DNA from 2 places in the Paenibacillus sp. Cedars genome. Region 2 is predicted to be linked to the other one. Evidence: a T-box and tRNA genes for the amino acid it is inferred to sense, from the RefSeq annotation. Region 2 holds a T-box; the other holds one or more tRNA genes.

Region 1 (18,726 bases), 390 kb from region 2:
TGCTGGAGAAGGTGGAATCCTTGGCAGCCTTGGGATGGTTGTCCCGGTAGAAACCCTTAAGTCGAAGCTGATTGTAACCCCAGTCTCCCACGATATAGTCATAGCGTTCCAGCACCTCGCTGTACCGCTCACGGAAAGCTTCCGGATTCCAGCCGTTTCGATGGTCCTTTAACACTTCATAACTTTTGTTTCCGATAACGATCATTGAAAGCTTCCCCTGCCTTTCCAAAGGTTAAGACTGTACAGTCTCTTCCTTGTTGCGTTCCGCAGATTTCACTTGCTCATGGGCGTGATAAGAGCTGCGCACAAGCGGACCGGACTCCACGTGACTGAATCCACGTTTCATTCCTTCTTCCTTCAAGATAGCAAACTCTTCAGGCGTATAGTACTTATCCACATTCAGATGTTTCGGTGAAGGCTGCAAGTATTGTCCAATCGTCATAATATCGCAGCCAACGGACCGCAGATCGTCCATAGCCTCCAGGATCTCATGCCATTGCTCCCCAACACCCAGCATGATGCTGGACTTGGTTGGAATATCAGGCTGCATCGCTTTGGCATTCTTCAGCAATTGCAGAGAACGTTCATACTTGGCTTTTGCACGAACCCGATCCGACATTCTTTCTACTGTTTCAATGTTATGGTTCAGAATGTCCGGCTTCACATCCATGACGATCTTCAGTGCTTCCTCACTTCCCATGAAGTCGGGAATCAGCACTTCCACGGAGCACAACGGCAAACGTCTGCGAATGGCTTTCACGGTTTCTGCAAATATGTATGCTCCGCCATCCTTCAGATCATCGCGGGCCACGCTTGTTACTACGCAGTGGCGCAGGTTCATCTGTTCTGCTGCTTCCGCTACGCGTTCCGGCTCCTGCAGATCCAGCTCTGTTGGGAGCCCTGTATTCACGGCACAGAATCGGCATGCACGGGTGCAGATATCGCCCAAAATCATGAAGGTTGCCGTGCGGTTTGCCCAACATTCGTAAATATTTGGACAGCGAGCCTCTTCACACACCGTATGCAGCGTCTTGGATCGCATCATGCTTTTGATTTCTTTATAATTATCGCCAGTAGTCAGCTTGATTCGAATCCAGTCAGGTTTTGGCTGTTTGGTTTTAGACAAAGAAAAAACCTTCTTTCGAATTGTAATGATATAACGCAAGACATAACCCATCGTTTACTGTCCCATATTATATCATGAAAACCATCATATTACTTGTTTCGCATCGATATGAGATTAATCTACTTGCGGCATGGATAAAAATCCTTATTTCGATTCACCCTACAGTGTAGGCATGACTGTCCGTCCTTAATTATGACAATCTAGAAGGAGGAGAAGGACACATTGAGGATATTACAACCATTGAGCCGCAGCGGCATCTATTATCGCTGGACCACTGCAGCAGTGGCTGCAGTGACCGCTGCCTGCTGCATGTGCGGACCTGTGTTTGCATCCGCTTCTATCGCGATAAACAAAGCCGATGAATCCGTAGAAAGCATCGATGCCGCAGCCATTTTTGCTGATCGGAAATCGTTGTACGACCAGGTTGCTACCGTGACCCAGATTCCATGGTATCGCCTTGCGGCCATCGACCAGTATGAAAGAACACTTACCCGGGTCCATCCCAAGGATCGCAAGCATCCAGAGCGGACAATCGGCATCTTCATCCCTCCCACAAGATGGACCGGTCCCTTAAATCCCAATCAGGAAGATGTTGATCCGATGTCGATCAGCGTGTTTTCAGGGATCGGTCTGGATGGTGACGGAGATGGCAAGGCAGACCCCAATAATAATATCGATCTTCTCTATACGGTTGCGACAAGACTATCTCCGTATGGGCATGCCGCTGATGATTTCAGCATCGGATTGTGGTCGTACTATCAGAACACTCGGGCCGTGCAGCGCGTGATGCAGTATGCCAAGCTGTATGAGACCTTTGGGAAGCTGGATTTGTTCGATCATGCCTTTCCTCTGCCTGTCCAAAGCGACTATTCCTACCGAAGCACATTCGGAATGGGACGCAACTGGGGCGGCAGAAGAGTCCATGAAGGAACCGACTTGTTCGCCCATTATGGAGTCCCCGTTCGCAGTACCTGTTACGGTGTTGTTGAAATCAAGGGCTGGAATAAATACGGCGGCTGGCGTATCGGCATCCGTGACCTGAACAACCATTACCACTATTACGCCCATCTGCAAGGCTTCGACAAAGGCATTTCGCTTGGGGATGTTGTGACGCCGGGGCAAACCCTGGGCTGGGTCGGCAGCTCAGGGTACGGAAAGCCCGGAACCCAAGGCAAATTTCCTCCTCATCTCCATTACGGCATTTACCGGGATACCGGACTCACCGAGTGGGCATTCGATCCTTACCCGCTGCTGAAGCATTGGGAAGCAGAAGAAAGACGAACCAAGAAAAAGACGCGCTCCTGAGCTTAGCTCAGGGCGCGTTTTTTTCGTTCAATGACATCAACTGCTCAACTGATTCAATCACACGGTCCGAGTACAAACCCAGGTAGGTATTCCGAATAATAGGCTAACCCCTAATGCTTAATCCCCGATCCCTGTCCCCTCTTGTTGTCCTGAGCTTACGCCACCGGACGAAGGAGGAGGAATAATGGGCACATCGCTTCCCTCAACCGGATTTCCGGGAATTGTTGCCGGTGGGGTTTCCTGCTGCGAGTTATGGTTGTTCTCATTCGTCACTGGTGGCGGAATCGCTATGCTTGGCGCGCTAGCTTTATTCTCACCAACAGCCTTTCCCTGACCATCATAATAATACATCGGCACATCGCCGACCACGAGCAGATAGGAGATGGGAATATCGGCCTCCACAATCTGTGGCTCCATGTCAAAAGGAACAACTACCGCCACTTCGGTTACAATATGAACAAATACCTCCACCAGTATCATATTAATACCGGCTCCCTGCTGCCTAGTATCCAACTGAACCTTTACCGCTCCCTGCGGTTCGATCTTTAATGGGATTTGCGGACCGAATGAAGCGATGATTGGACTCTTCATCACCTGGCCCAGTGGAATCTGTTCCTTACGCTTATGGATGTCGTCCAGTGTCTTCTGAACAACCTCGGTTGTATGGGACGTAATCTTCAGATGCTCGGCGTAATTCAGCATGAATCCCGTCACTTTGCCGTTGCTATCCGTTTTCCAGTTAACCAGGTTATCAAAATCCTTGCCTTGGGTCACCTGTGATGTGATCGCTTTGTTAATCGCTTCGGTGGCAATCTGCTTCACCCTGATTTGCGCAAGATGCATGATTGGCGGACGCAGATTCTGTTCAATATACATAAAAAACTCAACGATCCCAAACACAAGGAGCAGAGCACCGATCAGCCACCATTTTTTCATGCTGCGCCGTTTGGCAGCCTGAGGACGGCCCCGGCTCTGAGGTACGGGCCTAAAGCCTCTGCGTGGTGGTTTATAAGCCCTCCTTGGTCTGGGCCATGACAGGGACGGAAAGGATATACGTCTGCTTCCCCATCTCTTTCGTCTCATGCTTGGTCCCCCCTATTTACGCCCCGAGGAGCATGTTTACCATGGCAAGCTCTCCTGTATAGAGGGTATGCGGACAAACGGCAAAAAAGAAGAGCAAGGATAGGTTATCCTTACTCTTCCTTATGGGATCGAACTTCCTCTTCTTCTACGTAATGCTTCAGCATCGACAGTTTATTTTCCCAGAAACGATCGAAGTAAGCGAGCCAATCCTTTAATTCCTTCAGCGGTTCGGCATCCAGGCGATAGCGGGTCTCGCGTCCAACCTTGCGTTCCTGCACGAGCCCCGCTTCCCCCAGAATTCGTAGATGTTTGGACACGGCGGTACGCGTCATTGGAAAATGCCCCGAGATTTCCTTAACCGGCATTTCCTTATCGCTTAACAAACCAAGCAGTTTGCGGCGCGTGGGATCTGCAATGGCTTGATAAACATCATGCTTTGCAGCAGCTTGAGACATGGATTAAACCACGTATCTGGCAAGCTTCTGAACAATTCCTGCCCATCCGCCGTCCATACGGCCACGTACAATATCGTGAGCTTCTCCGAACTCGGTGACTTGATCCGCTGTCCAGCCGCCGTGGATGAGCGTGAATTCCGTATGATCTCCTTGCTGTACCAGTTCAAATGTAACGCTCCAATCCTTCCCCCAGTTGAAAGACAGACGGTTGGGCTCATCAATGATTGTAACCTTGCAGGGTGAATTCCCGAATGGACCTGCATTCAGCTCAAACTCAAAGCCCTCCACCGGTTCAAAGTTGTTTGGCATAAACCAAGCCGCAATGCCTTCCGAGGTGGATACAGCCTTCCACACCTTTTCGATCGGCGCTTGAAGTACAAGGGTATGGCGAATATCCGGCAGCTTGCCGTTTGATGGGTTGTCCATGGCAAAATGATACCTCACTTATGTTTGAATTATGAAACCATTTGGTTTCCCTTTTAACATAATATGATACCAATAGGTTTCGCGTCAAATACCAATATTATCCTCCTGATGTTGATCCGGGTAGGTTTCGTTCAGAAAGACAATGGATTCTCGAATGAGCTGCTTCAGCACCTCAACGTCAATATCCGCGATTTTGTTAATGTACACACACCCTTTGCCAGCTGTATGCTTGCCGAAATTCTTCAGCAGTTCCTCCCGTTTATCATCACCAGGGGCAAAATACAGGCTGATTTTCGCTTTTCGGGGAGAAAACCCAACCAGCGGCGCATCTCCCTCGTGACCGGATGCATAACGATAATGGTATGAGCCATAACCGATGATGCTGGGTCCCCACATCTTGGCTGGAAAGCCGCTTGTTTCCTCGAAAATATCAAGTAAGCGATAAGCATCCTCACGCTTTTTAGGGGAATCCACCTGCTCGATAAACTCCACCACGCTGTTATCTGTCTCTTTCGTTTTTTGCTCATACATTGGAATAAACTCCTTTCTACCTCTCCCGTTAGATTTTCCATTTTCTCAAAAATAACTTAAAAAGGCCGGAAAATGATCAGCAACGATACCTAATCACTTTCCCGCCCAGAAGAAGACCCTATCTGCTATTGACCTGTGTCTGCGTAATGTCTTTGCCGCAGTGCCTCGTACATGAGCACAGACGCCGCCATGGCTGCATTCAGCGATTCCGCTTGACCCGGCATCGGGATACGGATCGCGTCATCCACGATAGCCGCAACCTCAGGCGAGACACCACGGCCTTCGCTTCCAATTACAATCCAGCTTGTCCCTCTGAAATCATACTCGAAGCAGGAACGCTTCCCTTCCAACATGGTTGTCACCAATCGGGCTCCTCGCTCTCGAGCCTCCGGCAAAATGCTCAGCAGCTCGCCCTCCAGCACCGGCAGATGAAACAGGGAGCCCATGGTAGAGCGCAGCGTCTTGGGGTTATACAAATCCGCGCAGCCGCGTCCTAGTATAACGCCAGCAGCACCTACGGCGTCCGCCCCCCGTATAATAGTTCCCACGTTGCCTGGGTCCTGAAGACCGTCCAGAACAATGACCAATCCGTTCTCGCGCATGATCAAGTCCTGCCATTGACGCGCTTCCTTCCGAACAACGGCAAACACCGGCTGCGGGGACGGAGTATCACTGACTTTTGATATCACCGCATGGGATACGCCAATCCATTCGGCACCTTGACCCCTATCTGGAATTTGACGGAGTTCAAATGGGATACCCTTATCCATATCATAAGCTATGCACTCGATATCCGCACCGGATGACAAGGCCTCCTGAACAAGATGGATACCTTCAACCACGTACTTGTTTTGCTTATCTCGATGTTTCTTCTCCTGCAGCTGTGCCCAGCCCTTTACCCTGGCATTCTGCGGCGATAGTATCTCCATTCTTAATCCATCCGTTCTTTGCTTATATACATTGCTGAGTTCCACTCAACCTGATACTACATTCACAAAAATTCACATTACCGACGTCATTTCGGATAAGCAAGCTCCAGCTTTGTCAAATCGTTCTTATGCCCAACGATAACAAGAATATCGCCGTCCTCTATCCGGTCATCGGGACTCGGCGAGATGTTCATATCCGCGTCACTTCGGATCGCCATGACATTGCAGCCAAAACGTGCCCGAATATCAAGCTCCCTCAGATTATGACCGATCAGATCTCCGGTAGCGAGCATCTCCATAATACTGTAGTCGTCCGATAAATCAATATAGTCCAAAATGTTCGGTGACACCAAATGATGGGCAACCCGAAGCCCCATGTCCCGTTCCGGGAATATCACCTTGTCCGCACCGATTTTGTTAAGGACTTTACCATGCAGCTCGTTTTTCGCTTTGACGATAATGGCCGGTACACCAAGATCCTTCAGAATCAGCGTAGTCAAAATGCTGGATTGAATATCCTCGCCAATTGCCACAACCACCACGTCAAAATTCCGAATGCCCAGCGCCCGAAGCGCGTCTTCATCCGTCGAATCTGCCGATACGGCATGAGTGACCAAATTCGCGATTTCCTGTATGCGCTGTTCGCTCGCATCGACGGCTAATACGTCAAATCCCATGCTGCTTAATTCCTTGGCAACACTTGTGCCAAAACGCCCCATACCGATTACTGCGTACTGCTTCTTAGCCATATATATACCCCTCCACGAGCCTAGGTCCATTTCCTAATATGAATGATATCAGTATATCATACTGTCCCGAATACTTGAATGTAACGGCCGCTTAACGGGTACATTACACAATGACCCTTTCATAACAAGGAGGAACATTTCCATGTCCATATTGTTAGATCTAAGGCAGGCCGTCATTCATAAAGTCCACAACCAGGACGAAGAAGAGCTGCGCTCCATGATCGAGGGTTCCGTTGACGGGCCTGAAGCCGCGCTACCGGGACTCGGTGTGATGTTTGAAATGATGTGGAAAGACATGGATGCTTCGCAGCAGAACAGCCTTGTCACTTCCCTTCACGACCATTTGAAAACCGTTACCCCCGGCAACCTGCAAGGATAAACCCAAGGTCAACAAAAAAAACAATCCCCTAAGCCGTCATAGCTGGGGGATTGTTTTCATGTACCGCATTACGATCTACAACTTACGGAGCCGTTTCTAGAAACTTCGCGGTTGGATTTTTATCGATTGCCGTTCTCATTGCGTACTCATTCTCGAACAGGACAACATAATTATCCTTCTTGTCTTTCACGAGCGTTGAATTTATCCGGAACTTGGACGGATCAATGGTCTCATCCACAATCCAGCGTGCGAACTGATACGGCATCCGCTGAAGCTGGACATCGACACCATATTCACCCTTCATCCGGTATTCGAATACCTCGAACTGGAGCTGACCTACAACCCCGAGGATTGTTTCGTCGAAGCTAACGGTACGGAATACCTGAATGGTTCCCTCCTCCGTCAGCTGGTCAATCCCCTTTTGATACTGCTTATGCTTGAGCGCGTTCTTCACCGTTACTTTCGCAAAAATCTCTGGGGAGAACGTTGGCAGCTCATCGAATATCACTTCTCGTCCTTGACTGAGGGAATCTCCGATACGGAAAATGCCCGGGTCAAACAGACCGATGATATCGCCAGGATAAGCCTCCTGCACAATATCTCGATCCTGCGCCAGGAACTGCTGCGGCTGCGACAGCTTGATTTCCTTGCCTACGCGAACGTGTTTCACACTCATGCCGCGCTCGAACTTACCCGACACAATTCGCAGAAAAGCGATACGATCCCGGTGAGCCGGATTCATATTGGCTTGGATCTTGAATACGTACCCGGAGAACTTCTCGTCGGTCGGTTCCACCACACCCTCCGTGCTGCGGCGCGGCTCCGGCTTCGGCGCAAGCTGAAGAAAGTTCTCCAGGAAAGTCTGAACACCGAAATTGTTAATCGCGCTTCCAAAAAATACGGGCGTCAGCTGACCTTGCATAACTTTCTCCAGATCAAATTGGTCGCCAGCGACATCCAGAAGCTCCAGGTCCTGGCACAATTGATCATGCAGGTAATCACCGGCCATCTCACGAATCAGCGGGTCCTCATAGCCTTCGACCTTCTGTACTTTAATCTTGGAATGGTCGTCTCCCTGAAACAATTCAACCTGATTCTTAACCCTGTCGTATACACCGCACAGATCGCGTCCAGATCCGATCGGCCAGTTCATGGGTACAGAACGGATTCCGAGCACCTGCTCCAGCTCTTCCATGAGATCGAACGGACTGCGTCCTTCTCGGTCGAGCTTGTTAATAAACGTAAAGATAGGAATGCCCCGCTTGGCACAGACCTGAAACAGCTTAATGGTCTGAGCCTCGACCCCTTTGGCAACGTCAATCAACATGACTGCGCTGTCTGCGGCCGTCAACGTACGATAGGTGTCTTCACTAAAGTCTTGGTGACCTGGCGTATCCAATATGTTAATTCGATGCCCTAAATAATCAAATTGCATAACAGACGAGGTAACCGAGATCCCGCGCTGCTTCTCGATCTCCATCCAGTCACTCGTTGCATGCTTGCTCGCTTTACGAGCCTTAACCGATCCAGCCAGACGAATGGCGCCCCCGAACAAGAGCAGCTTCTCGGTCAGTGTTGTTTTACCGGCGTCAGGGTGGGAAATAATCGCAAACGTACGTCGCTTATCCACTTCCTGCTGCAGTTCATCTATTAGCTTTGCCATTTCACTTATCCCTTCGTAACTAAAGTCATGTATATCATTGTACCACAATTAATACGCAAATCATCCCCATACGCGGTGCGCATGAGGATGATTTTTATCACGTAAATTTTAGAAATTGGTTAGTTTTTCAACCACACAACGTTATCCTCGAGTTGACCATTAACGGGCCACCAGTGGAATCCGTCTTCTTCCAGAAGCTCATCCGCCCTCTTTGGTCCCCAAGAACCTGCAGGATATGATTCCAGCTCCCCTTGGTTCTCTCTCCAGGCGTTTGCGATTCGATCCACGAAGGACCAGGCTGAAGCCACTTCATCCCAGCGCGTAAAGTAGGTGGAATCACCGCGGGCTGCATCATGCAGCAGACGCTCATAAGCTTCAGGCGAATTGATTCCCACGATGCAGCTTTGACAGAAGTCCATCGCTACAGGAGCGATCTCCGACTCCGAACCTGGCTTCTTGGCGTTAATCTTCACGTAAATGCCTTCCATCGGGTTGACGCGGATAACGAGTAAGTTAGGTTCCAGAGAATGCTTCTGTCCCAAATATACATTTGTTGGCATCCGTTTGAACTCGACAACAACCTCGGTTGTTTTGACTGGCAGGCGTTTGCCTGTACGGATATAGAACGGTACGCCCGCCCAACGGAAGTTATCCACGAATACTCTGGCCGCAAAATAGGTTTCTGTATTGGATTCCGGATTAACCTTGTCCTCTTCACGGTAAGCCGGCAGATCTTTGCCGCCTGCGGAGCCGTGGGTATATTGGCCACGGACAACGTTGTTCTTCACCTCTTCATGTGAGGCATATGGACGCAGGGAACGAAGTACCTTCACCTTCTCGTCGCGGATATCCTCTGCGAGCAGACGGCTAGGCGGCTCCATTGCAATCATGGTCAGCAACTGCAGCATATGGTTTTGTCCCATATCCCTCAGTGCGCCGGCATGGTCGTAATATCCTCCCCGCTCCTCTACGCCAACCGTTTCGCCAAGCGTAATTTGGATGTTCGCAATATGCTTGTTGTTCCAGAGCGGCTCAAAGAAAGCATTCGCAAAACGCATAACTTCGATGTTCTGTACCATTTCCTTGCCCAGATAGTGGTCGATTCGATAAATCTCCTCTTCCTTGAACACCTTGCGGATCTCTTCGTTCAGCTTGGCAGCCGACTCCAGATCGTAGCCAAAAGGCTTCTCGATCACCAGACGGTTCCAGCCTTCTCCGTCCAGCATACCGCCCTTCATCAGGTTAAACGATACGCTGCCGAACAATTCCGGTGCAAGCGCCAGATAGAACAAGCGATTACCCGGTATATTAAATTTCGTCTCCAACTGCTCTGTTTGTTCACGAAGCTCACGGAAACCGTCAATATTGTTAATATCTAAAGATTTATATTCAAAATGCTGTGCAAATGCATGCCATTCACTATCCTGTTCCGAACTGTATCGGCAGAATTCCTGAATCGAACGATAAACGTCCTCGCGGAACTCTTCCTGGGTGCGCGGACGCCGCGCCACGCCGATTACCGCAAAATCCTCATCCAGTTTCCCTTCACGATAAAGACTGTAGATCGCCGGAAACAACTTACGTCTTGCCAAATCACCGGTCGCTCCAAAGATGAAAAATACCGCTCCCGGTGTCTTCAATGTATCTAGATTTTGATTTTCAGCCATGGCTCCTCATTCTTTCTATGAATTATAGTGTATTTTTATGCATCGGAACTTAACACGATGTGATGACATTTTAGCATATTCATATAAAGTATGCTATCTCATTCCACATTTTTTCATCGGAGTTTCAGAAATCATTTTCAGTACTCTATTGTAATGACGGGAAATCCGATCGTTATTCTATTACTTTTCTTCACCGAATCTTCATGCACCGCCATCTGCATATGAATGGGTGTGCTGCCACTCATCACGAAAGCATCCAAGGAAGGAGCCTCATATGAACGACTCAAAGTTGTGTCATCCGCATAATCTTCAACCGAGCGAATAGGAAGTTCAGCGGATATGGATTCTTCTACCTGATTCATCGTCTCCTCGACACCCCTTGTTTTCAATGCATACCCCTGAATGGCCGCATTCCATGTGTTGGCAATGCCTGCCTGATTCATCTCATCCTGGATGTTCTGCTGCATCGTCATCATCTCCGTGGTCTGCTCTGCTGCCTCTCCAATAAGCATCACTCTGATGTAACTGCTACCCTCCTCGCTGAGCGCCCAATCCAGCTGCGCAGATACACCGGAAACCTTCGCTTCAGCATGGAATACTTCGTTTCCATGAAGTCGAGCCGTAGTGACCTCTGACAGCCCAATAGCTCCCGCTAACTGATCCGCAAGCATCTTAGCTTGATCCGCAGATACGGTATTTATGATTTCTCCTTGAATTTTTACCGTTAAGAGAGCCGAAGGGTCCATGTGTTCCTCCCCCAGATCGACAAGGAGCTCCAGATCACTTTTTGCTGCCACACCTGCTGCTTCCCATCCTGCCGAGGTTGAGACTGCTTTTGCTTGCGGAACCGTTACGCCCATATTGTCCTTCGTTGTTCCTGCAAAACCCGCCATGACACCTGCCGCTCCACACAGCAACAACATCATCACAATAATCTGTAATTGCATCTTCCGCATCGTCAGCCACGCCTCCCCGTACGAATCTATCAATCTACTAAAAGGATAGCCTCGTCACAGCGGATTTATACACCCAACTTGAAAAATGCGCCTCTCGCCGCCTCTCGCCATTAAATTCATCAGCCTGTTGATAACTAATAAATTCTATTTCTATAAAAAAAGAGCCGGCCGTTCTTACTCAGCCAACCCGTTCTTATATGCATATATGGCCGCCTGGGTACGATCTTCTACACCCAGCTTGCCCAAAATATTAGTCACATGAAACTTCACAGTTTTGATGCCTATAATCAAATCATCAGCAATATCCTGATTCGACTTGCCCTGGGCCACCAATCGCAGCACTTCCATCTCACGATCCGTGAGGTCGTTATGGGCCGGTGCTTCATTTTGCGGATGCCGGAAGCGATTCATCATCTTGGAGGCCACCTGCGACTCGAGTACCGACTGCCCCCGTGCGGCTGCACGTATCGCATCGGCTACTTCTGAAGCGCGGGAAGTCTTTAACAAGTAACTGAAGGCGCCTGCTTCGATAACCGGATACATCTTCTCATCGTCCAGATAGCTGGTCAGTACAATAACCTTAAGATTCGGGAACTGATTCATCAATTGACGCGTCGTCTCGATCCCGTCCATTCCGTCCATCACCAAGTCCATGAGCACCACATCTGGATGATATTCCTGGGCTAAGCGTATCCCTTCCTCGCCGCTGCCGGCTTCACCAACCACCTCGATGCCATCCTCTGTACCCAGAACGGCCGCCAAACCGATCCGAACCATCTCATGATCATCCACCAGCAGCACCTTAATCGGTGTTTCCATCTCCATCCCCCCGTTTACGTTCGTCATTTATGAGCGGCACAACAATCTCAATTCGCGTCCCTTTACCTGGTGCTGTTATGAATTGTACCGAGCCCCCGATCTCCGTTACCCGTTCCTGCATCGTGGACAGACCGTAGGAAGTTTGTTTCTTGTCATCCAACTCGAATCCGATCCCGTCGTCCCGCAGCATCACCCGAACGGTATTCTGCTTACGATGAATGCGGATATCCATCTTCTCCGCCTTGGAGTGCCGAAGTGTATTCGACATCGCCTCCTGAACGATACGGAACAGATGATTCTCAATCCCTTTTAGCAAATGTATGTCATCGTCCATCTCAAACGTAATTTCCATGGGTACTTTGATCCGCAGTTCCTTGATCAGATCCTTCAGTCCTTGCTCAAGCGCTTTTCCTTCGAGATAGACCGGCCGCAAATGAAGAAGCAGTGCTCTCATCTCCGACTGTGCAACGGCCGACATTTCCTCAATCAGCGCGACCTGACGCTGTGCTTTGTCAAAATCCTTATCCAGCGTTCTTCCTACGGCTGTTGCGGTCATCGAGATCGCAAACAGCTGCTGAGAAACCGCATCATGAAGCTCGCGTGCCAGACGCTGCCGCTCTTCTACAATCGCCGTGACTCTGGCTTGCTCTGCAAGCTGCGCATTGTTCGTAGACAGTCGCTGCAGGGAAGATACTTGATCCTCCCAGCGTTTGCTGATCTTAACCAGCTGCTCGCCGAGCCTGCCCACTTCATCTTCACCGATATCGGGCATTACGTCCGTTAGGCTGCCTTTTTCCCAGTTTACCAGTGTTTCCCTTACAAGATCGACCCGGCGCTTTACCCGATATCCTTGAAAGAATCCATAAATGGCTCCAAGTCCAATCGGCAGCAGTACCAGAGTAATGCCGGCTTCGATCCGGTTCTTCCACGAATCAAACGGCTTAAGATAACCATATGTATATAATAAATAAAGAACAACGAGCATGACAACCAATCCAAGAAGGGTCCCCTCGCGCATATGTCGGGTAATCATATTTGCTTTCTTTTCTGTTTCCACGGGGCAACCCTCCTGAATGGTTTAAACAAAACAATGCTTCTGCATTTATTAGGTCATTCTTATATTCAAATCCCCGCCTAAATAAGAAACAATGAATTTCACCTTATACTCACTGGCCTCATAATTAGGCGATTTATATCGAACTCGATTGAGGATGCCGGTTTCCTTCCGATCGTCCATATGAATGGAGCCAAACAGTATCGATGCTTCGATCTCCACCCCATAATAGTCAGGAATCATCAGATCAATATCGCCCAGCATTCCGTGGAACATCAGGACGGTTTGGCGTTCCTCAGGAAGCGCAAGCGATAGGTCCACATCCGCCTCTCCAAGCACATGCCACACACTCAGACTTCGCATCACCCACGGTGCACGGTCCCAATCAAAGTTGGACATAAAGTTCTGCTTCTGAATGTATCCTGTTGTTGTATGAGCCCGTTTGGACTTACCATAAAAAATACCTAGCGAAATCAAGCTGATGCCGATAATCAGCATGAGATGCTCCAGCAGCAGCATCACGGCACCTACTCCGAGCAGAATGTATCCCTTCTTCACGTGACTTTCCCTGATCTGAAGGACACCTGCAAACATGAGCAGCAGGGCGACAATGGTGAAGAAACCAAACCATCGGCCGAAAAGCATAATGAATCCCAAGCTCATTAAACCAACTGCAATCCAGCGGTTTCTGTCCATGTCGCACCTCCTTGATGACCAAGATATAAGCTCGGAAAAGCCATATCAGTGTGACACTCCACACTGTATGGCTTTACCTGTACTATTCGGACAACTATCATACCGTATAGCATATCATATGAACATGGATTTCGAATATGGTTTGTACTTATTTTGCTAACTTGTTAAGCAATTACTCTGACTTTGAGGAATTACCCATTTTGTTTTTCAAAGCTTGCAGCTGCTCATCCACCTTCAACTGCTTCTCAGCATCCACCGGGCTGGTGTATACAGCATTGTTAGGACGGTATGGTGCACGGAGCACATCAGCTTCTGCTTCCAACTGCATAATTTTTTCCTCCATACGGTGGAAGCCCATCGAAGCACTGCCGCTTTCAATCGTGTGCAGGCTGCTCACTTGAGACATCTGTTTCTTCGCTTTAGCCATTTGAGCGCGGGCTACGAGCTCATTGCGCTTGTTACGCATTTTGTAGAACTCGTCTTTCATTTCATGCAGCTGAGCGACAAGCTCTTTCGCTTGAGCCTCGGATTGCAGGTGCAGCTCCACATACTCGGTTTCTTTTTGATCGAAATAAATTTTTTCTTCAAGCAGCTTGCGAGCCACTTCTTCTTGACCGTTTTTCAGAGCCAATTCAGCTTGTGCTTCGCGTTGTGCAGCCATTTTTACTGCCTCATCCACACGCTGCTTCATGCGGCGCTCGTTAGCCATTTGCTTCGCAACCGTTACCTCTGCTTCATGAATTTCTGCCTCCATATCGCGCAGGTACTGATTCAACATTACGATCGGATCCTCTACTTTATCCAGCAGTTCATTCACCGATGCCTTTGTCATATCTTTAAGTCTTTTAAATACTCCCATGTTATTTATCTCCCTTCTCATAGTCCGAAAGTTTTTTCTTAAGTTCTTCAATTTCTTTCTGCATTGCCTTCTTCTCGATATCCTTCATCATTGCATCCAGATCGGAATCCGGGGACGCGTTGTTTCTTGCGCCATGTCCTCCATCCGGACGCCCAGAGCGGTCATATTTCGGACCAAAGATCCCATGTTCATTAGGATAGCCTTGGCGTCCATAACCGTCGTTGTAACCATTGTAGCCTGGACCTGGTCCTGGATTATCGTTGTAACGATATCCGCCGCCCTGTCTTCCCCGTGGTGGTCCGTACGGATCGTGATAATACGGTTCTTTGGGAACTACGAGGGATGCAATCAGATATATTAAGAGCGTTGTACCGCCTGTAAAAAAGATACTGATTACAAATATGATTCTGAGTAGGGTCGATTCGACTCCGAAATAATCGGATATACCGCCGATCAACCCTGTGAACATTTTGTCGCGGGTGGAACGGTACAATCTAGTCATGTTTACTCCTTTCCGCTGTTATTCAGCTTTTGCTTCAAGCGGGCAAGTTCCTTTTCCAATACAGTGGAGACCGATTCACCAGCCTGATTCATGTATTCTTGCCCCATGCGCCGTAAATCGCGAAGGCTTCTGGCTTCCAATTCCCAATCACTGATGCGATCTTCTAGGCGATTGAACATCTTGGGTACATCTTGACCGCCGCCGTAGGATCCCGTACGTTCATTCATTTTTTGTTGAAGACGAAGGGTCTCGACCCGGGCAACGTAATATTGACGTTTGCTGTACACCGTCTGATATTCCATGCGCAGCTCGCCGAGCTGTTCATCGATTTCTTTCAGCGACTCCAGGCTTGAGGATAACAGGCCTTGGTACTGCTCAATTTTTTCCTCATAGATCAACTTTTCCTGCAATGCAAGTTTGGCAAGATGATCTTCACCGGCCTTCAGTGCGAGCAATGCCTGCTCTTCACGTTTATAGCGCATGGTTTCTGCTTGATCCACCTGCTGTTTCAGCTGTCTGGAATGTACTTGGCATTGCTGCTGCAGTTTCTCTGCTTCTGCAATGTCCTGTCTGGTTGAATGAAGGAACTGGTCGATCAAACGAACCGGATCCTGGCTCTGTTCAAGCTTTTCATTCAATGTTGCAACGGTTATGTCTCTTATCCGCCGGAAAACACTCATATTGGCTTAGTCCTCCTCTTCTATCGCGATCATTATCTGGCTGTTTATGCCTGCCATTCATTATTGTGTTATATCAGTAACGTGGTCTGCCATTCTTCAATCTGGACACCCCGTAGATGATTAAGATGATTCCAAAGATCGGACCGATCAACCAGGAGAGTTTACCCATCAACCAGATCACACCGATACCGAGAATAATCCATCCGATTAAGGTATTTCCTCTACGGATCCCGTAATATCCCAAAGCGACCATCAGCACTGGAATTAGAAGACTGAACAACCATCCGAGCAGAGGACCGAATATTCCCAGGAGAACCAATATCCCTAAACCAATCAACAGGATACTTATTCCATTTCCTTTTGAATTCCTCATTTATGCACCGCCTTTCTGTTATTTGATTGTTGTTTCTTTTGTTCAACCTTATGACTCTATTCTAGGTAATTTCAAGATGAACTAAAACGGCCTGCGGACGGTTTTTGAACCTAGACCTAAGTCGGGGCCACCTACAGACCTGCGTCCAACCCTTACACTAGATCTGCTCTAAGCTCATTCCATGGGATGTATCATTACCATCGAGAGCATAGCTCTACTGCTGTCTGATTACCTTAGAGCAGTGCTAAAAGTGTCGGTTTAGAAAGGATCTATACCGCGGGTCGCGTAATATGTCCTGATTTACAAAGGCCTTGTAAGAAAATCAAAGATATTCATTTGATTGAAAGCACTGGAATTAAACGTGTCCCGGATTAGTGAGGGGATTAATACCACGTAAAGAAATACGATAGTGTATTAAAAAGGGGGAGTTAAAGGTATGCAGTTAAAGGTTTGCAGTTAAAGGTTTGCAGTTAAAGGCATGCAGTTAGGTGCAATTCAGGAGCTGCCTACATACTGAGGAGCATTACATCAGTCCCTATCATAAAAAGCAACGGAGGCTTAGCGTGGAGTAACTAACCTAACAAAAGATCAATACGAAAAAAGGAATGCAGACGTTTATAGTCTGCATTCCTTTTGATGATGCCGGTGAAGGGACTCGAACCCCCACGGTTTCCCTCACGATTTTGAGTCGCGCGCGTCTGCCAATTCCGCCACACCGGCTTACTGATGGCGTGCCCTAAGAGATTCGAACTCCTGACCTTTTGATTCGTAGTCAAACGCTCTATCCAGCTGAGCTAAGGGCACATAAGTTTGTAATGGAGGCGCCACCCAGATTCGAACTGGGGATAAAGCTTTTGCAGAGCTGTGCCTTACCACTTGGCTATGGCGCCAGAAACAAAAATGGAGCGGACGACGGGAATCGAACCCGCGACCCTCGCCTTGGCAAGGCGATGCTCTACCGCTGAGCCACGTCCGCTTATTAAAAAATCAATGGCTGGGGATATAGGATTCGAACCTATGCATGACGGAGTCAAAGTCCGTTGCCTTACCGCTTGGCTAATCCCCAACATTTTTTAAAAAACTATGGGGCGACCGATGGGTCTCGAACCCACGAATGCCGGAACCACAATCCGGTGCGTTAACCCCTTCGCCACGATCGCCATAATGTAATAGTTTTTTCTAGAGAATAATCATAATGAAGTAATGGGCGACCGATGGGTCTCGAACCCACGAATGCCGGAACCACAATCCGGTGCGTTAACCCCTTCGCCACGATCGCCAAGTTCATTATAAGTATTCAATGGCAGGGGCAGCAGGAATTGAACCCACACCAACGGTTTTGGAGACCGTTGTTCTACCTTTAAACTATGCCCCTAAAAACTGGTGGAGGATGATGGATTCGAACCACCGAACTCGAAGAGAGCAGATTTACAGTCTGCCGTGTTTAGCCACTTCACTAATCCTCCATAATGGTGCCGGCGAGAGGACTTGAACCCCCAACCTACTGATTACAAGTCAGTTGCTCTACCAATTGAGCTACACCGGCATACACAATTATAAAATTACATGGTGGCTCGGGACGGAATCGAACCGCCGACACGAGGATTTTCAGTCCTCTGCTCTACCGACTGAGCTACCGAGCCTTAGTTCTTCGCGAACTTCGACGAAACCCATATCGGATACTCATCTTATCCCTGAAGCTTGTAAATAATGGCGGAACTGACGGGATTCGAACCCGCGATCTCCTGCGTGACAGGCAGGCATGTTAGGCCTCTACACCACAGTTCCATAAGGTATGATCACTATAAGTGATATAAATTGGTTGCGGGGACAGGATTTGAACCTGTGACCTTCGGGTTATGAGCCCGACGAGCTACCGAACTGCTCCACCCCGCGTCATTAAAAGGTGTATATATGGTGGAGGCTGAGGGGTTCGAACCCCCGACCCTCTGCTTGTAAGGCAGATGCTCTCCCAGCTGAGCTAAGCCTCCGTAACAAAAGCGACCTTTATCGTACCAAATTTCGGCACAAGAAGCAAGTATTTTTTTGAATATAATGGTGACCCGTAGGGGATTCGAACCCCTGTTACCTCCGTGAAAGGGAGGTGTCTTAACCCCTTGACCAACGGGCCTTGCTTGAAATAATAGTGGCGGAGAGAGAGGGATTCGAACCCTCGAGACGCTTTTGGCGCCTACACGATTTCCAATCGTGCTCCTTCGGCCAACTCGGACACCTCTCCGTATGGCTCCCCGAACAGGACTCGAACCTGTGACAACTCGATTAACAGTCGAGTGCTCTACCAACTGAGCTATCAGGGAACAATATTCAATTCAGATGCTTAATCACCTGAAAACTAGATACGAAACGAAGTTGCAGCACATTGAAATATGTTTGGATAAGCCCTCGACCGATTAGTATTGGTCAGCTCCATGCATTGCTGCACTTCCACCTCCAACCTATCTACCTCGTCGTCT
Region 2 (10,857 bases):
CATCCCGCTCTGCAGCCAGCTTCTCACGGTCAGCGGCAAGCTGCTCCCGCTCCTCCATCCATTGCTGGTATTGGTTCTGCCAGTGCGCGGCTCGCTCCTCCGAATCTCTTAACTGCTCTGCAAGCTCACGTCCATGCTCTTCACTTGCAGCCGCTTTTTTGCGAAGCTCCTCGAGCTGATTCGACACTGTATCGTATTCTTCTTCCAGCATAGCGTACAGTTTGCTTGTCTCTTCCTCTCGAATCCCCGCTTCCTCGCTGAGTTTCTCCAGCTCTTCATAGCGAAGCTGCAGCTCCTTCAGTTCCTCTTGAGCCGTTCTGCGCTCGGAAATAGACCGGTCAGCCTCATCCTTCATGACGTGGATTTCATCCTGAAGCCCCTTCATTCCTTCTTCCAGGCTCTCGTTCGCTTCCATCAGCTCAACAATTCTCATCTCCAGCTCGCCTGTTTCCTCTTTACGCTGATCAGCCAGGGTACGCCAGGATTGAAGCTCACCGCTAAGACGCTGCAGCTCTTCCTGCTGCTTGCGTGAAGTCTGATTCGCATCCACCACTAACTTCTGGAGACGGCGACGCTCTTCCTCCGATTTGCCGGATTCCTGCTTCAGTCCCTCAAGCTCCTTCGCGAGTCCTTCCGCCTTCGTCCGGAAGGATCGCAATTCCTGCTGAGAGGCATCTCCTTGCTGTTTGGACAGCTGCAGCTCTTCCTTCAGTTTCACGGACTCCGCTTTAGCGGCAGTCAGTTCCTTCTCCGTGGTCGATAATCGCGACTGCAGCTGCCCTCCGCGATTGCGCTGCTCCGAGAGCTGCTTCTCCAGATCCTGAACGGTTGCTCCGTGCCGCTGCTCTAACTCCTGCGCACTTTTCGAGTGCTCCTGCTTCAGATCCTGCATAGACTTCGTATACTTCTGTTCCCAATCCTGAACGGTCTTCGAGTGCTGCTGCTCCTTCTGGAGCGCCTCTTGTTTATGGGAGCTCTCCAGCTTCTTCAATTGTTCAGCCTGCTTCTCTTCGGCCTGTTTCACTGCTGCCCGATGAGTCTGCTCCAACTTATCCAGCGCTTGCTTGTGGGTGCCCGTCAACTGCGAAATTTGCCCTTCATAACGGCGTTTCATATCTTCAATCGCCTGCTTATGACCGCCCTCCAGCTTCTCCCGCTGTTCCTTAAGACGTGCTTCAAGCTGCTGCTTCTCCTTCAGCAGCTCTTCCACCCGGCTCGATTCCTTCTGGAGCAGCTCCTTGGTTCGCTCTGACTCACTCGTTAAATTCTCAGTGGAAATTCTGTACTTATCAGCTAAGGAAGACTGCTCCGCCAGCCTTTGCTCCAGTTGTTCCAGCTGCTGCCGGTGTCTTTCCTGCTGCTCGATTTGAAGCCCTTGCACCTTGGCAAGCTCCGTACGCAGTTCATTGCGCTCGGCCGTCATCTGTTTGGCTTCATTCTGATACTCCAGCTTCTGTAAAGCTTCTTCAGCCATATGTACTGCGGCCAGGACGGCAATGCGCGGGGTATCGAGCCTGGAATGTGCCTTGGATATGGTGCGCATGCGGTCATCCACATAGTTCGCTACCTGTCTAGTGTAATCACTGCTATTGCCAACAAGTTTATAGGAAGTTCCGTAGATGTCTACGGTAACGCTTTTACGGTCCGGTGTAGTCACAGTTGTGCCCTCCTTCTATTATGTGTAGATTCTATGATGTCTGAAATGGTCTATCCTCTTTCTTCATTATATATGAGATAACATCTGGAGACGAACCTCAAGAAAACAGACCGAAGTTTGGTATATGATAACACAGTTTTGTGCTTATAATTATGTACCCTGCGGGCATCCTGATGCAAATCCCAGTTCCATTTAGAGCAAAAAAGCCCGCATCGAATCTCTGATGTAATGGATTCGATGCGGGCGTTCACAATTCCTGCTATTTTCTTAATTCTGCGCCAAAAGTTTGCTGGAGCGCTGAGACTGCTTTTTCGGTAACCTCGGCAACCTCTTCGTCCGTCAACGTCCGTTCCTGATGACGATACGTCAAGGAGATGGCAACACTCTTCTTGCCTTCCCCAAGCTTGCTGCCGGTGAAGACATCAAACACCTGAATTTGCTGCAGCAGCTCGCCTGCATTCTCCTTGATGACTTGAATCAGGGAGCCGGCTTCAACCTGCTCATCGACCACGATGGCAAGATCGCGCTCCATTCCCGGGAATCTAGGCAGATCGCGATAAGCGACGCGGGCATTGGTCAAATCATACAACGGCTCAAGCAGGATTTCGGCAGCATAGGTATCTTCCAAATCCAGCTCTTGCTGCGTCTTCGGATGAATTTGTCCCAGTACACCAAGCAGCTGCTGGTTCTCGCCTTGACCCGTATATACTGAAGCGGAGCGTCCAGGATGGAATCCTTCCGGGCTATTTGCCACGTAAGTGATGTCCTCAACGCGTATTCCAAGATAGTCGAGTACCGTCTCAAGCGCTCCCTTCAGATCGAAGAAGTCCACTTTGGCAGGCTGCACATTCCACTGCTTGTTTCCTTTACGGCCTGTCATGAGCAAGCCGAGAACCGGACGCTCCAGCGGCTGCTTCGTCAGCGTCTCCTCTAACGTATGAAACAAGTTCCCTATTTCAAACAGGGCCAGATCCGGCTGTTTGCGGTTATGGTTATACACAGCGATATCCAGCAGCTGTGGCAGCAGGCTGGTGCGAAGCACGCTGCGGTCCTCACTCATCGGCATGGCAAGCTTAACTGCCGTGCCTTCTGACGCAAGAGAAGTAAACATTTCCGCTTGCTGCGGATGAATGAATGAATACCCCAGAACCTCCTGGAAGCCGCTATGTGTCAGCAGCCGGCGAAGCGAGCGGCGAATAGCCTGCGCTTTTGTCAAGGAGCCCGGTGTTGTCGGACCTTCAATCGCCGTTGTCGGAATGTTGTCGTATCCATACAAGCGGGCAACCTCTTCAATCAAGTCCACATCCAGCACGATATCGCCGCGGCGGGACGGCACCTGAACATCCACCAATCCTTGGCCTGCATCACCGCTCGGGAAATGCAATCTCGAGAAAATGGTTTTTACCTCAAGCAGAGACAGCTCCGTGCCCAGATACCGGTTGAGCTTCTCCAGCGACAACGTGATAACGGTCGGCTCGGCATGAGCGCTGCCTGCCTCGACAATCCCCTGATGTACGGCACCGTCGGCATATTTCGCCATCAACGCCGCTGCACGGTTCAGCGCAGGTATGACTGCCGCTGGATCCACTTCCTTCTCGAAGCGCGAGCTTGCTTCCGAACGCAAGCCGAGCTGACGGGATGTTTTGCGAACGGTACCGCCATCGAATTTAGCCGATTCGAGGAGAATATTCACCGTACCGTCCGTTACTTCGGAGTCCAGGCCGCCCATAACGCCTGCCAGAGCTACAGGTTTTCCACCGGCTGTAATAACCAGCATATGCGGCTCCAGACGACGCTCTGCTCCGTCCAGCGTTACCATCGTTTCACCGGCTTCAGCCATTCGTACATGAACCGCGCCGTCCTTCAAGTGGTCCGCATCAAAAGCATGCAGCGGCTGGCCATATTCAAGCATGACATAGTTTGTAATATCCACGATATTGTTGATCGGCCGCACGCCCGCTGCCATCAATCGGTTCTGCATCCACAGTGGGGAAGGCGCGATTCTTACTCCGGTAATATAGCGCGCAGCATAATGGCTGCACTGCTCAGCTGCACCGATTGTAACCGAGATATGATCCGCAGCTGTATCATGAACTTCCATCACTTCTTTCTCAGGGTTTGGAAGGCTCAGTTCACGTCCCAGAATAGCACTCACTTCATATGCTGCGCCCAGCATACTCAGGCAATCGGAACGGTTCGGCGTCAGATCCAGCTCCAGAATCTCATCGTTCAGACCCAGCACGTCCACTATCGGCTTACCGATCTCGGTTTCAGCCGGAAGAACGAGAATCCCTTCCTGCAGCTCCTTGGGCAGCAGCTTGTCGTTCATGCCAAGCTCCTTGGCCGAACAGATCATACCTTGGGAAAGAACACCGCGCAGCTTGGCTTTCTTGATATCCATGCCGCCGGGAAGCTTCGCGCCTACAAGCGCTACGGGCACTTTCTGGCCGGCATCCACATTTTTTGCTCCGCAAACGATCTGGATATCTTCCTCCTGACCGGCATCCACGATGCACACATTCAGCTTATCTGCATCAGGATGCTTCTCCTTACTCTTGACGTAGCCTACGACAACTTTGTTAATGCCCTGATTCCGTTTCTCGATCACATCGATTTCAATACCGGCTGATGTAATACGGCTCGCTAAATCCTCCGAGGTCACACCTTCGAGCGAAATATAATCGGACAACCAATCGGTTGATACTCTCATTGTCTGTTCACTTCCCTTTATCGTTTAAATTAGATCCGCGTGAATTGATTCAAGAATGCTGCATCGTTGTTGAAGAAATGACGGATATCATCCACACCGTATTTCAGCATGGCAATCCGCTCAACGCCCATACCGAATGCAAATCCGCTGTACTTCTCAGAGTCATAGCCGCCCATCTCAAGCACCTTCGGATGAACCATTCCGCAGCCTAAAATCTCAAGCCAGCCCGTTTGCTTGCATACGCGACAGCCACTGCCCCCGCATTTCACGCAGGATACATCCACTTCCGCGCTCGGCTCGGTGAAAGGAAAGAAGCTTGGACGCAGTCGAATCTGCGTGTTATCGCCGAACATCTCCTGCACGAATTGCAGCAGCGTTCCTTTCAAGTCACTCATGCGAATGTTCTCACCGATCACCAGTCCCTCGATTTGATGGAACTGGAATGAATGGGTCGCGTCATCGTCGTCCCGGCGGAATACGCGTCCCGGGCAGATGATTTTGACAGGCGCCTTCCCTTGCATTGACAGCATCGTCCGGGCTTGCACCGGGGATGTCTGCGTACGCATCAGCAAATCCTCCGTCAAATAGAAGGAATCCTGCATGTCGCGCGCCGGATGATTCTTCGGCAGATTCAATGCCTCGAAGTTGAAGTAGTCCGTCTCCACCTCCGGACCTTCCGCTATGCGGTAGCCCATACCGATGAAAATATCCTCGATATCCTGAATGACCTTGCTGAGCGGATGAGCCGCGCCTTGGGTGAGCTTGCGTCCCGGAAGGGTTACATCCACCTTCTCCGCACGCAGACGCTCTTCGGTTTCCTGCTGCTGGAAGGCCTCCTGCTTGCTGGAGATGACTTCCTCAATCGCACCGCGCACATCGTTGGCCACCTGGCCAATGACAGGACGCTCCTCTGCGCTCAGCGCGCCCATTCCGCGCAGTATTTCAGTCAGGGCACCTTTTTTGCCAAGGTATTTCACCCGTAAATCGTTCAGCTGCTGCGGATCGTTGACATCCTGCAATTGCGCCAATGCTTCCTGCTTCAATGCTTCTAATTTTTCCTTCATGGCTATTCGCACACCCCTTTGTAAACTCCATCATTGTACTGAAAACAAAAAAGGCCTCTCCTCCCGAAAAGGGACGAAGAGACCGTGGTACCACCCTTGTTAACATGCCATCCTATCCTTGCCAAGACCATTGTACCCTTGGATTGGATATGGCTTATCATGCTCACTTGACCGACGTAACGAATCGGACCCGTTATCCCCTACTGACCGGCAGCATGCCGTGTTCAAGGAACTGCTCCGGAGCGAACTTCGCCAGCCTGATTCTTTGAGAGACACTCTCAATCCATGGTATCTCTTCCCTGTAAAGAGGCACTAGCTACTTTTCTCCATCGACGCATTTTGTCTTATACAAATATATAGGGTTTATTATATGCAACCTTGCGGGATATGGCAAGTTTCATTTCCCCCATTTTAACCCTATCGGCTCGATTTTAGTCAACAACGCTTATTTATCCGCTTGAAGATTGGCTAGCTCAGCCCGAAGTGCTCTGATTTCAGCAAGCCAGTTCGCCTCTTCCCCCGCCTCTATCTCGTCGGTTGATAGGCCCAGCAATTCCTGAACCCGGTATTCAAGCGCCATACGGCGGTTATCTTTCTCTGTGTCCCCCTTGATGACACCAATGCGAGAGGCCTGCTCTTCCTCCTCGTCCACGCTCCCCTCAAACCATACCGGAGCTTCACCAGGCTTCAGTGTCAGCAGCCGGTTGGCGATTTGGCGCACCAGATACCGGTCATGGGATACAAGCGCAATCGCACCCGGAAAGTTCACGAGCACCTGTTCAATTACCTCGCGGGTATCCACATCCAAGTAATTCGAGGGTTCATCCAGAACAAGCAGATGGGCTCCGCTGAAATATAACTTGAGAAAAGCCGTTCTGCACTTCTCCCCCATGCTCAGCTGCCCCATCTTCTTAAATACATCGTCCCTTCGGAAAAGGAACGAACCGAGCAGCGTGCGTGCACGGCTCTCCGTCATGCCCGGTATGACAAGCAGGCTGTCCAGCAGTGTGGTTTCGGGCTCAAGCCCTTCAAGCTCCTGTGAGAAATAGCCGATCCGGATTGAAGGATTCTGTGTGATCCGTCCCTCCTGCGGATCGATCTCTCCCAGCAGCAGCTTGAGCAGCGTCGTTTTGCCGCTTCCGTTAGGTCCCCTTACGGCCAACCGGTCGCCTCGGTTTAAATAGAAGGTCAGCTTATCAAAAAGACGGGTTTCCCCATATCCAAAACCTACATCCTTCACCTGGAGAAGCGTGCGACCACCAAAAGCTTCCCCCTCCAGCTCCATGTTCAGCTTGGGACCGCTGCGCGGCTTATCTACCCGTTCGGCTTCAAGCCGTTCCAGTGCCTTCTCCTTGGCGTGATATCGCGAGATGTTTTTCTTCGCCTTCGCTTTGTAGAAGCTGGCGGTTATCTTGACGTCACTGACGTCCCCGGCCGCATCATGCGCTTTATGGAACCACTCCTCGTACCTGCGGATCGACTCCTCCAGCGCCTTGCGCGCCAGCTCCTGCTTGCGATAAAGCGTCTCCTGCTCGCGCAGCTCCCGTTCTTTTTCCCGGCGGTAATCCGTATAACCTCCCCGGTAACGCCTGAGTTCGTCTGGTGTCAACTCGCATACGGAGGTTGCCACCCGGTCGATAAACTCCCTGTCGTGAGACACAAATAACACGGTCCCCTTATAGGACGATACCAGCCACTGCTCCAGCCAGACCAGGCTTTCATTATCCAAATGGTTCGTTGGCTCGTCGAGCAGGAGAAATTTCGGAGCGGATACCAGCAGGGCCGACAGCATAACCTTCGTCTTCTGTCCTCCGCTGAGTTCGCGGTAGGGAACAGGCCACACCTCTGGCCCGATTCCCAGCATCGTCATAGCTTTCTCCACCTCGGTTTCCCATTGGAACCCGTTCTGGGACTCGAAGCGCTCTAGCAGATTTCCGTACTGCTCCAGCAGTTGTTCCATGCTCTCATTGTTCCCGCTATTCATCAGCCGCTCTACACCGGCAAGCCCAAGCTTCAACTCCCAGAGCGAAGCATGACTGCGGCTTCGCACCGTATCGATTGCACTCATGCTTCCCTCATCCGGCTCATCCTGCTGCCTGAGCCAGCCCCAGCGCTCCCTCGGCAGAATCGTCTCCACTACGCCCGAGGTCGGTTCGAGCTCGCCTGCCAAGATGGAGAACAGCGTCGTTTTACCAGTACCATTCCGTCCGTACAGCGCGATCCGTTCGCCTTCCGCAACCTCAAACTGAATTCCTTCAAACAGCGGCCTTCCTTGCAGTTCCATACTTATATCTTTTGCTTTTAAAATCATGGTCATATAACCTCATCCTCTCTCTTGGAAAACATAAAAAAACCGCAAGCGTTAGCCTGCAGCGGATGTTTAAAGAGGATGATGGAGCTGAAGACGGGACGATCTACAGCAAGCAGCCACTAACGTTCGGCTGTTCATTCCAAGCCAGCCTTGACGGTTATGGAGATAAACTCGATAACACGGGCCGTTAGCGAAAGCTGTAAGTTCGTTCCGTATATGTGATTTTATTACATAAGAGCACCGTTTCTACACAACAAAAAGAGGTACCCCGGTCACATTTTTCAGACACACCAAATCTCTCCTCTACCGCCGTAGAGAAACGCCTGCAAAACCACATGCAGTTGTTTAGAGAAAAGGGTGTCTTACTTCATTGGACTGGGTTACCTCGCATTCTTGGAATGAAATTATCGCCATTATAACAGATAATCCTAGGATGTAAAAGGGGCATCTGCGAAAGTCATTAGTGGCAATTGGTTACTTCGTTCCATTTGTGTACACTTACTTAGGCAAAAAGGTAAAGACGGTGAAGAATAATGATCGAGTTGTTTGATCTTATTCATAGGGCATAATGTTTACCTTTATTGGAATCATTATCGGGGGTACCATAATTATTGGTGTGATAACCAACGCTGAGTTACGACATCTTCGATGCATGAAAGCAGAAATAGAAGTAATCAAAGACCAAGATACAAATACCTAAAGGCATTTATGTCGATAAAAGAATGAACGCGAATCAATTATCTGAATTGACTTGAATCGGCTATCCTACAATTTTGTACATATCCATGGGTTAACATTGCATTAATACAATTTCTCTCCTCCACGACCACTGGAAGGACCATAATATTCTAACAAGTAGCTATCCCTATATCGCTTGTAAACCTCTTCTAATATTGTATCATTTTCGAATTGTATATATCCAGCCAAATATAGAGCAACCAAATAGTCTTCGAATCGCTCATTGCCCAGTGTCATTTCTTCCTTATCAATTCCAAAAAAAATTGCTGTTTCAATAGATAACAAATTAGAGCCACCTATCTCGGTTCCACCTGAAATATACATATTATCTTTTGAATTCACAGTTAAGTTAATTCCATTAGGGACTAAAGATTCATCATATTCTTCCGAATTAAGTTTAAAAAGTTCCTTAATACCCCTTTTATCTCTAAAACTATATGCTTTAACTGCTTCATCAAAATTCTCGTAAGGGTCACATCTTAGTCCTGAAAAATTTTCAAGATCCGTTTCTACAGCAAAATATTTATCTTTTAGAATCTTATCGATCTGTTCTAAATTAAAAGGGTTGGGAATGTCTAAAGTCATATACTTATCATAAAGTTTTTGGATATCTATTTGCATTTTATAAACCTCTTATTATTTAGAATTAATGAATCCGTGTTTTGAATAATATTAAGAAGGTACTAGAGTAAGAACTTATCCTTTGTAGATTAACTTGTTTTCTTTTTTGAAGCCCCAAGCTACCTGCTGTTCCGTAAAAGATATGACCAATCTGGCGACTAGTATCTTTTCCTCCATGGTAATGGTAATAGTAGTAGGTCTCATTATATCCGTTTGCACGATGACTTTCAGGTCCAGTAAAGAAACTTTGTCCAGCTCTCATTGCAAGATCTTTAGCATCATTTTGATAGGTTGCCCAAACCTCATTATGTGCTGCTTTTCAAATAATTCAAAGCTTGTTCTTCTGTCAAAGGCGACAAACGGTCCACAAAAAGGGGGGCACTTCAAAATGAAGGTGGGGCCTTCGTAATTTATTTTCAATTTCATCGATCTTAATCCAATGACATTCACCTTCAGCCATGGACAATTTGATCTCTCGTCTAAACGTGTGGATCAGAACGACAATCCCTGTTAACTCCGTATTTTCATATTCATCAAACAGCCTTATGGTCAGGGTTCGATGTTCGTTATCCATTGATTTAGTAGTACCGACAACGCATCCGGGAAGGATCAAAATTCCCCTTTGGTTTGAAATCAGAGAAAAGACCTACTCGTTTAAAAATCAGAGCAGGTCTTTCTTTGAAAACCAGCATGAATTAAGAGACAACGAATTGAACTATAAGTGGAGTTCCAGGATCTAACGTGTCGCCATCAGGGATGGTAATCGTCGTTGTTGTAACAGAAGAAACGTCAGCCGTTTGCATTATACCATTCACATAAAGGTTGTAATAGTTGAACGTACTCGGAAATACCGTGGCAGCTGTTCCTGCATCATTGATAAACGCTGTTGCTGCAATCGCGAATGTTGTTCCTGTTCCCGTTCCAGCACCCGCTGTAGCAGTGAATCTTCTACTGTTTTGATACGGTGGTACTATTGGCATTTTCATCGCCTCCCTTCATTCTTGAGACTCATACAGATTTTCAAGCAAAAACTTAGAAAACATGCCTGATCCTCTTGTACAATAAATGCAGAGGGTTCGGGAGAAGTGAGGGCATTCTTCTAAAAATTACTAGACAGTAACATTCGCCGTTAGCTGTACTGCTTCTAAAACGATAGGGGTTCCCGCATAGATTATGGTGCTTTGTGCCGGAAATAATAAGCTGGTAGGGTTTACATCATACGAATTACCCGGCTGAAGAATTCCATTTATATAAAGATTGTTAAAACTATTGGGGTCGAGTGCTGAGAAATCCGCAACTGGAGCCCCCAAATCGTTGGTGAAAAAACTGGCTGGAATTGTAACCGACATGGTTAAATCCAAATCTGTTTCCGGTTGATAAAAATAACGGTTTGTCGTAGGCGAGATGGTAACTTCTGGAATTACTACAGGTCCAGGAGGGCCTTGAGGACCTATCTCTCCTTGTATTCCTCGAGGACCTATCTCTCCTTGTATTCCTTGAGGACCTATCTCTCCTTGTATTCCTTGTAATCCCGGAAGGCCTTGTATTCCTGGGGGACCCTCAGATCCATCAATCCCTCGTTCTCCTCGAGCTCCCGGAATACCTTGTATCCCTTGCGGACCTGAAATCCCTTGAATACCTGGCTGGCTTAGCGATCTCTGCATTTCACACCATTTATCTAACTCAGCCTTCATTTCGGATTTAACTTCCTGTATTGCAGCTTGTAAGGCTTGCTGATCAATTGCAGCTTGAAGAT

Evidence for each region. The T-box of region 2 lies ahead of pheS (phenylalanine--tRNA ligase subunit alpha). A T-box ahead of a tRNA ligase gene usually reads a tRNA of that ligase, here a tRNA-Phe.
Region 1: it has a tRNA-Phe gene. The T-box ahead of pheS (phenylalanine--tRNA ligase subunit alpha) is inferred to sense a tRNA for this amino acid. The anticodon was not compared.

The regions. Positions count from the first base shown of each region.
Region 1 is NZ_CP020866.1:466,953-485,678, reverse strand. Features, by position in the region: gene B9D94_RS03840 (YutD family protein) at 1-205, opposite strand, end outside; gene lipA (lipoyl synthase) at 233-1,126, opposite strand; gene B9D94_RS03830 (M23 family metallopeptidase) at 1,349-2,431, shown strand; gene yunB (sporulation protein YunB) at 2,549-3,514, opposite strand; gene B9D94_RS03820 (ArsR/SmtB family transcription factor) at 3,625-3,969, opposite strand; gene B9D94_RS03815 (SRPBCC family protein) at 3,973-4,395, opposite strand; gene B9D94_RS03810 (DUF1801 domain-containing protein) at 4,480-4,926, opposite strand; gene B9D94_RS03805 (TrmH family RNA methyltransferase) at 5,052-5,855, opposite strand; gene B9D94_RS03800 (potassium channel family protein) at 5,942-6,604, opposite strand; gene sspI (small acid-soluble spore protein SspI) at 6,747-6,983, shown strand; gene B9D94_RS03790 (peptide chain release factor 3) at 7,066-8,646, opposite strand; gene zwf (glucose-6-phosphate dehydrogenase) at 8,766-10,313, opposite strand; gene B9D94_RS03780 (YwmB family TATA-box binding protein) at 10,451-10,984, opposite strand; gene B9D94_RS31865 (hypothetical protein) at 11,060-11,140, shown strand; gene B9D94_RS03775 (response regulator) at 11,444-12,094, opposite strand; gene B9D94_RS03770 (sensor histidine kinase) at 12,072-13,145, opposite strand; gene liaF (cell wall-active antibiotics response protein LiaF) at 13,194-13,838, opposite strand; gene B9D94_RS03760 (PspA/IM30 family protein) at 14,011-14,697, opposite strand; gene B9D94_RS03755 (PspC domain-containing protein) at 14,699-15,199, opposite strand; gene B9D94_RS03750 (PspA/IM30 family protein) at 15,202-15,879, opposite strand; gene B9D94_RS03745 (hypothetical protein) at 15,953-16,252, opposite strand; tRNA gene B9D94_RS03740 (tRNA-Leu) at 16,893-16,972, opposite strand; tRNA gene B9D94_RS03735 (tRNA-Arg) at 16,980-17,056, opposite strand; tRNA gene B9D94_RS03730 (tRNA-Cys) at 17,069-17,142, opposite strand; tRNA gene B9D94_RS03725 (tRNA-Gly) at 17,154-17,228, opposite strand; tRNA gene B9D94_RS03720 (tRNA-Gln) at 17,244-17,318, opposite strand; tRNA gene B9D94_RS03715 (tRNA-His) at 17,337-17,412, opposite strand; tRNA gene B9D94_RS03710 (tRNA-His) at 17,459-17,531, opposite strand; tRNA gene B9D94_RS03705 (tRNA-Trp) at 17,554-17,627, opposite strand; tRNA gene B9D94_RS03700 (tRNA-Tyr) at 17,634-17,718, opposite strand; tRNA gene B9D94_RS03695 (tRNA-Thr) at 17,723-17,798, opposite strand; tRNA gene B9D94_RS03690 (tRNA-Phe) at 17,820-17,895, opposite strand; tRNA gene B9D94_RS03685 (tRNA-Asp) at 17,964-18,040, opposite strand; tRNA gene B9D94_RS03680 (tRNA-Met) at 18,072-18,148, opposite strand; tRNA gene B9D94_RS03675 (tRNA-Val) at 18,168-18,243, opposite strand; tRNA gene B9D94_RS03670 (tRNA-Glu) at 18,309-18,383, opposite strand; tRNA gene B9D94_RS03665 (tRNA-Ser) at 18,400-18,491, opposite strand; tRNA gene B9D94_RS03660 (tRNA-Asn) at 18,495-18,570, opposite strand; rRNA gene B9D94_RS03655 (23S ribosomal RNA) at 18,644-18,726, opposite strand, start outside.
Region 2 is NZ_CP020866.1:864,641-875,497, reverse strand. Features, by position in the region: gene B9D94_RS05765 (cell division protein ZapA) at 1-1,657, opposite strand, end outside; gene pheT (phenylalanine--tRNA ligase subunit beta) at 1,917-4,367, opposite strand; gene pheS (phenylalanine--tRNA ligase subunit alpha) at 4,397-5,431, opposite strand; T-box leader at 5,498-5,773, opposite strand; gene abc-f (ribosomal protection-like ABC-F family protein) at 5,877-7,748, opposite strand; gene B9D94_RS05745 (pyruvate kinase) at 8,544-9,101, opposite strand; gene B9D94_RS05740 (YolD-like family protein) at 9,448-9,675, opposite strand; gene B9D94_RS05735 (DUF4183 domain-containing protein) at 9,797-10,081, opposite strand; gene B9D94_RS05730 (DUF4183 domain-containing protein) at 10,211-10,857, opposite strand, start outside.